Regions from separate parts of the Streptomyces sp. NPDC048288 genome, predicted to be linked through region 2. Evidence: riboswitches for the same ligand, from Rfam matches in the RefSeq annotation. Region 2 holds a riboswitch; each other region holds the start of a gene.
What was found. Region 2 has a riboswitch for cobalamin ahead of ACGFZS_RS36675 (ABC transporter substrate-binding protein). Riboswitches for the same ligand answer to the same signal wherever they lie in the genome.
Positions count from the first base shown of each region.

Region 1 (2,254 bases), on a different contig from region 2:
GGCCTGCGCCTGCATGGCCTGGGCCCGCCCGATCTCGGCGCCTTCGCGGGTGACGAAGGAGTTGAGGGACATGTTCTGCGCCTTGAACGGCGCGACCTTCACCCCCTGCCGCACCAGCCACCGGCAGATACCGGCGGTGACGACGCTCTTGCCGGCGTCGGAGGTGGTGCCGGCGACGAGGAGACCACCGTTCATGACGTCCGTCCCTTCGCGACGAGGCGTGCGGTGACGGTCGCGCCGAGCGCGAGCACCCCCACACGACGGGAGACCCGTACCGCCCGCCGGATGTCCGCGACCGCCACGGCCCGCCCCTTCTGATTCAGCACGGGCCGGTGCTCGACCCGGCCGCCGTACGACAACGTCCCCCCGAGCCGGACCCCGAGCGCCCCCGCGAACGAGGCCTCCACGGGCCCGGCGTTGGGACTCGGATGCTTCGCGGCGTCGGCCCGCCAGGCCCGCACGGCACCCCGGGCGTCGCCACCGGCGACCGTGGCCAGTACGGCCGTCAGCCGCGCCCCCGGCCACCCGGCGACGTCGTCCAGCCGGGCGGAGGCCCAGCCGTAGCGCCGGTACCGCGCCGACTTGTGCCCGACCATGGCGTCCAGCGTGTTCACCGCCCGGAACCCGAGCAGCCCCGGCACCCCGGCCACGGCCCCCCACACCAGCGCGCCCACGACGGCGTCGCTGGTGTTCTCGGCGACGGACTCCACGACGGCCCGGGCGATCCCGTCGGCGTCCAGGGCCTGCGGGTCCCGCCCGCACAGATGCGGCAGCCGGGCGCGGGCGGCCTCGACGTCCCCCGCCTCCAGGGCGTGCCCGACGGCCAGGGCCTCACGGGCGAGTGAAGTGCCGCCGACGACGGCCCAGGTGGCGGCGGCGGTGAGGGCTGTGGAGGCGGCGGTGGACGGTCGTACGACCCGCTGGGCCAGGGCGCCCAGCGCCACGGCGCCGCCGGCGCACACGGCGGTGTGCAGCGCGCCCCACCCGCGGTGGTCCCGCCACAGCACCCGTTCCACGGCCCCGGCCGCCCGCCCGAACGCGGCGACCGGATGCCCCCGGCGAGGATCGCCGAGCAGCAGGTCACCGAGAAGGCCGGCGGCGGCGCCGTACGCGAAGACGCGATCGGCACCCATCGGCTCAGCCGGCCGCGGGGTCGGGGAAGGGCCGGGTACGGAACCTCGATCGGCAGCCGCGCATGGCGATATGTCCTCACTCAGGGTGTCCACGCCCTGGTTCGACGAGACCGGCGGTGAGAGTTCCTGGCTCCCGGGGATTGCTACCCCGGTGACAGTGGCGGGACCGCGCCGGATTCACACCGGCTTCCTCTCTTGCCGCCGTACATGGCTCAGGAAGTCCACCATGCCCCCGGAAGAGCCGTCAACTTGCCGTTGACCTGCGAGGGGAGAGTGTGCGAAGGCCCACACCGGTTGCCCGGCGGGACTCCTGGGGCATGACGAAGGGCATGACGAAGGGCATGACGAAGGCTCCTCCCCGGACGTGCGGGGGAGGAGCCTTCCGGGCCTCGGTCAGGCCTTGGCCACGATCAGGTGGATGCCGTACGCGACGGCGGCCGCGCAGCCCGCGAAGCAGAGGTAGGCGGCGGTCACGGCGAGGGCCGCCGAGTTGCCCTGGGCGGTGGCGCGTTCGCGGGCGGAGAGGCCCTTGATGCCGAGGGTGAAGAGGGCCACCAGGCCCACCGCGACCACGAGGCTGACGCCGAAGACGGAGCCGATGGCTGCCCAGTCGATGTTCATGTCGGTTCTTCCTCGGGGGTCAGACGGTGGCGGCCGGGTCGGTCGCGGGAGCGGCGGGGGAGGGGGAGGGGATGGTGGCCGTCAGGCCGTCCGTGACGGTGCCCGCGGGCGGCGGGGTCACGGCGGCGATCGCCGTGGTCACCACACCGGCCGGCTCGCCGGCCTCGGTGTCGATGACGTTGGTGCTGTCGACGACCTCGCGGCGGGACAGCTTCCAGATCGTGGCGCTGGCGGCCACCAGGAAGACGGCGACGACCGCGGTGCCCCAGTCGCCGAGGTCCGTCACGGACTCGGCGAGCGCGCCGACCAGTGCGGCGGCCGGGAGCGTGAGCAGCCAGGCGATCACCATGCGGGTCGCGGTGGACCAGCGGACCGTGCCGCCCTTGCGGCCGAGGCCCGCGCCCATCACCGAGCCGGAGACGACGTGCGTGGTGGAGAGGGAGAAACCGAGGTGGGAGGAGGCCAGGATGGCGGTGGCCGCGCTGGTCTGGGCGGCGAAG
Region 1 covers NZ_JBICZD010000001.1:1,328,699-1,330,952, forward strand. The annotation lists gene ACGFZS_RS05960 (cobyric acid synthase) at 1-195, opposite strand, end outside; gene ACGFZS_RS05965 (cobalamin biosynthesis protein) at 192-1,133, opposite strand; cobalamin riboswitch at 1,233-1,375, opposite strand; gene ACGFZS_RS05970 (hypothetical protein) at 1,527-1,754, opposite strand; gene ACGFZS_RS05975 (anion permease) at 1,774-2,254, opposite strand, start outside.
Region 1: linked by a shared signal. The riboswitch ahead of ACGFZS_RS05965 (cobalamin biosynthesis protein) and the one ahead of ACGFZS_RS36675 (ABC transporter substrate-binding protein) in region 2 are both predicted to bind cobalamin.

Region 2 (2,254 bases):
TCGTCGATCTCCAGGCCGAGGAGGGACTCTACGCGGCCGTGGCGCAGGTGCACTTCCGGGGCTCGGACCAGGTCAATGGGGTGGGCGGCCTCCCCAGTGGGTTCGGCGGACGGCACGGTCGGCGCGAGTTCGAGAGTGGCACGGGCCGCGTGGCCCACGCCGATCGTGGTCCCCGGCGATCGTGGCCCCCGTCTCGAATACCGCGCGGAAGGCATTCTGGATGGCCCGGAAGGGAGTGCCGTAACGGCAGCGGATTTGCTCGGACGCGTCCCGGAGCCTGAAGCCATCGGTGAGGAGGAGTTCGCCGCTGTCCGGGGAGTTGGCGCCTTCGTGGACTGCGCTGGTGCGGGTCGCCCCCGGTTCAGGCGGAGCCGAGCAGCAGGGGGAGCACCCAGCGCACCGAGCGGTCCAGGGCGCCGCCCCGCCCTGCCGGTTCCCGCTGGAACCGGTATTTCCCCAGGGCAGATCGGCTGAAGGGGGTCCGGGCCGTTGCGATCGCCACCGTAGTCGAAGCCTGCCCCGGTGCAGGGACGAGCCGCGCCACCTGATCGGATGATCTGGCCGTATGACTGACTTGATAGCCTCATCAGGCCAGTCGAGCCACACCCGAGGCCAGGGAATCCGGTGCGAATCCGGAACTGACGCGCAGCGGTGAGGGGGACGGGCGGGGCACGCCAGCCACTGGGAGACCGGGAAGGCGCCCCGGCCGGACGAACCCGAGTCCGAAGACCTGCTGGCACCTTCGCGCCCCGGCGCGGAGGGACGTCCGTAGGCCAGGCTCCGCGTACGAGCCCCGACCCCCGAGGCATGCCCGTGCTCCGCACCCCCGCTCTTCTTCTCGTGTCCGCCCTCCTGCTCACCGCCTGCGGTGGCACCGGGAGCGGCGGCGCCGACACGGCGACGGCCGCCGCCGGCCGTCCGGTCACCCTCACCAACTGCGGCCACACGGTCGCCCTGAAGTCACCGCCGAAGCGGGCCGTCTCCCTCAACCAGGGCACCACGGAGATCCTGCTCTCCCTCGGCCTCGCCGACCGCATGGCCGGCACGGCCACCTGGACCGACCCGGTGATGAAGGGCCTGGAGAAGGCCAACGCGTCCGTGCCGCGCCTCGCCGACGACAACCCCTCCTTCGAGAAGGTCCTGGACGCCGAACCCGACTTCGTCACCGCCTCGTTCGTCTCCACCCTCGGAAAGGGCGGGGTCGCCACCCGCGGGCAGTTCGAGAAGCTGGGCGTGCCCACGTACGTCTCGCCGTCCGACTGCTCCGAGGGCAAGGACAACGACAGCGGCGGCGACGGTTCGCGCTCCACACCCCTCACCCTCGATGCCGTGTACGGCGAAATACGCGACCTGGCCCGCGCGTTCGGCGTCGAGGAGCGGGGTGAGACGCTCGTCGCTTCGCTGAAGAAGCGGGTGCGCACGGCCACCGCCGGACTGCACGCCTCGGACGTGTCCCTCATGTACTGGTTCGCCAACTCCCAGTCCCCGTACCTCGCCGGCTGCTGCGGCGCGCCCGGCGCCATCACCCGCGCGGTCGGCGCGAAGAACGCGTTCGCCGACACCCACGACGAATGGCCCCAGATCAGCTGGGAGACCGTCGCCGACCGCGACCCCGACGTCATCGTCATCGGCGACCTGACCCGCAAGCAGCAGACCGCCGAGACCGCCGCGGCCAAGATCCGCTTCCTGGAGACCAACCCCGCCACCCGCAACCTGACCGCCGTGAAGAAGAAGCGGTACGTCCTGCTGAGCGGGCAGGCCATGAACCCGTCCATCCGCACGGTCGAGGGGATCGAGGAGGTCGCAGCCGGTCTGCGTGACTTCGGGTTCGCCAAGTGAGCGTCCGTGCCCTGTTGTTGACCGGCGGGGGACTGGCCGCCCTGCTGGTGTCGATCGCCGTGGCGGTGACGATCGGTCCCGCCGACATCTCCACCGGTGACGTCTGGGCGTCCGTCGCGGCCCATCTCGGCCTCGGCGAGGGCACGTTGGCGCCGCTGCGGGACAGCATCGTGTGGAACCTGCGGATGCCCCGCACGCTGCTCGCCGCCGTGTGCGGGGCCGGACTCGCCGTGTGCGGCGCGGTCCTGCAGTCGCTGCTGCGCAACCCGCTCGCCGACCCCTTCGTGCTCGGGGTCTCCTCCGGCGCGTCCACGGGGGCGGTCGCCGTGGTCGTGCTGGGCGTGGGCGGAGGAGCGGTGTCCCTGTCGGCCGGTGCCTTCCTCGGCGCGCTGCTCTCCTTCGGCCTGGTGCTGCT
Region 2 covers NZ_JBICZD010000012.1:97,415-99,668, reverse strand. The annotation lists cobalamin riboswitch at 576-753, shown strand; gene ACGFZS_RS36675 (ABC transporter substrate-binding protein) at 808-1,839, shown strand; gene ACGFZS_RS36670 (FecCD family ABC transporter permease) at 1,836-2,254, shown strand, end outside.

Region 3 (2,254 bases), on a different contig from region 2:
CGGCGGCCTGTTCACCCGCTGGTTCCACCGCTGGGCCCTGCTCGCGGGCTGGGCGGTCGGCATGGTCTACGGCACGGTCGCGGCCTACGGCGTCGCCTCCCCCACCCAGAAGCACTTCGGCGGCAGCGCCAAGGAGATCCCCGGCATCGGTGAGATCGGCTACATCGGCCTCACGGCGTTCGTGATGAACGTGGTGGTCACCGTGGTCCTCACCTTCGCCCTCAAGGCCCTCAAGGCCCCGGAAGGCATCGACGAGACCCAGCCGACGGACTACACGGCGGACGCGGGCGACCCCGGTGTAGAAGTGGAACTCCCCCCAGCCGTCGCAGGAAGCGCCCACTGAAACGCGCCCCGTAGGGGCGCGGGGCTGTATCGATTTGCGGCTCCGCCGCGTGGGCGCGAGCAACCACGACGAACCCGCAGCGGGCCACCGAGAGCACCCCCTCGGCGGCCCGCTCCTCGTATCTCACCGTACAGATCACCTGACGCTCCGACACCTCCGCGACACAACATCTGGGGGTGACACGACAACCCGGCACTAGATGTATGCTCATGCTCGCTGCCGCCACAGGGGAATCCGGTGCGAATCCGGAACTGTCCCGCAACGGTGTACTTGTGCACATCTGTGCACGAGAGTCAGTCCGAGGACCTGTCGACAGCGCACCCGGCCAATCCGGCCCGGGTGTTCTGACGTCCGGGCCTCGTGGAGTGGGCCAGGGTCTCTCGACGCGCGCCCCCGCGCGCTCGCGCTGCCCGCTGCCCTCCGCCAGGCCCCGTGCCGAGCGAGGGAGAGCCCCACGTGACCATCGCGCCAGCCGAACCGGCTTCAGCGACCACGACCGTGCCGGAGACCGACGGTCCCGGAACGGCCCTGCTGCGGATCCTGACCGAGCTGACCGCCGACCTCCCCGACGCCGACCCCGGCCGGGTCGCCGCCGCCGCGCTGCGCGGCCGGTCCGCGCGGGCCGACGAGTCGGAGTTGCGCGAGCTGGCCACCGAGGCCGCCGCCGGTCTGATCTCGGAGGACCCCGCCTACTCGCGGCTGGCCGCCCGCCTGCTCACCGTCTCCGTCCGCGCCGAGGCCGCCTCGCAGGGCGTGACGTCCTTCACGGAGTCGGTCGCCGTCGGCCACCGCGAGGGCCTCATCGCCGACCGCACCGCCGAGTTCGCCCGGATCCACGCGGCCCGCCTCGACGCCCTGGTCGACCCGGCCGCCGACGACCGCTTCGGCTACTTCGGCCTGCGCACGCTGCACAGCCGCTACCTGCTCCGCCACCCGATCACCCGGCGCGTGATCGAGACCCCCCAGCACTTCATGCTCCGGGTCGCGGCCGGCCTCGCCGAGGGCGACACCTCCCGCGCGCTGGACGAAGTCGCCGCGCTCTACCGGCTGATGAGCCGCCTCGACTACCTCCCCTCCTCCCCCACCCTCTTCAACTCCGGCACCCGGCACCCCCAGATGTCGTCCTGCTACCTCCTCGACTCCCCGAAGGACGAGCTGGACTCCCTCTACGACCGCTACCACCAGGTCGCCCGCCTCTCCAAGCACGCCGGCGGCATCGGGCTGTCGTACAGCCGGATCCGTTCGCGCGGTTCGCTGATCCGCGGGACCAACGGGCACTCCAACGGCATCGTGCCGTTCCTGAAGACCCTGGACGCCTCGGTCGCCGCCGTGAACCAGGGCGGCCGGCGCAAGGGCGCGGCCGCGGTCTACCTGGAGACCTGGCACTCCGACATCGAGGAGTTCCTGGAACTGCGCGACAACACGGGTGAGGACGCCCGCCGTACGCACAACCTGAACCTGGCGCACTGGATCCCGGACGAGTTCATGCGCCGGGTCAACGCCGACGAGCCGTGGTCGCTGTTCTCCCCCTCCGACGTGCCGGAGCTGGTGGACCTGTGGGGCGCGGAGTTCGACGCGGCCTACCGCAAGGCGGAGGCCGACGGGCTCGCCCGCAAGACCATCCCGGCCCGCGACCTGTACGGCCGGATGATGCGGACCCTCGCGCAGACCGGCAACGGCTGGATGACCTTCAAGGACGCGGCCAACCGCACCGCGAACCAGACGGCCGTCCCCGGCCATGTCGTCCACTCCTCCAACCTCTGCACGGAGATCCTGGAGGTCACGGACGACGGCGAGACGGCTGTCTGCAACCTCGGCTCGGTCAACCTCGGCGCGTTCGTCGACACGGCGACCGGTGACATCGACTGGGAGCGGCTGGACGAGACGGTCCGCACCGCGGTGACCTTCCTC
Region 3 covers NZ_JBICZD010000016.1:165,148-167,401, forward strand. The annotation lists gene mctP (monocarboxylate uptake permease MctP) at 1-343, shown strand, start outside; cobalamin riboswitch at 524-672, shown strand; gene ACGFZS_RS42645 (ribonucleoside-diphosphate reductase subunit alpha) at 800-2,254, shown strand, end outside.
Region 3: linked by a shared signal. The riboswitch ahead of ACGFZS_RS42645 (ribonucleoside-diphosphate reductase subunit alpha) and the one ahead of ACGFZS_RS36675 (ABC transporter substrate-binding protein) in region 2 are both predicted to bind cobalamin.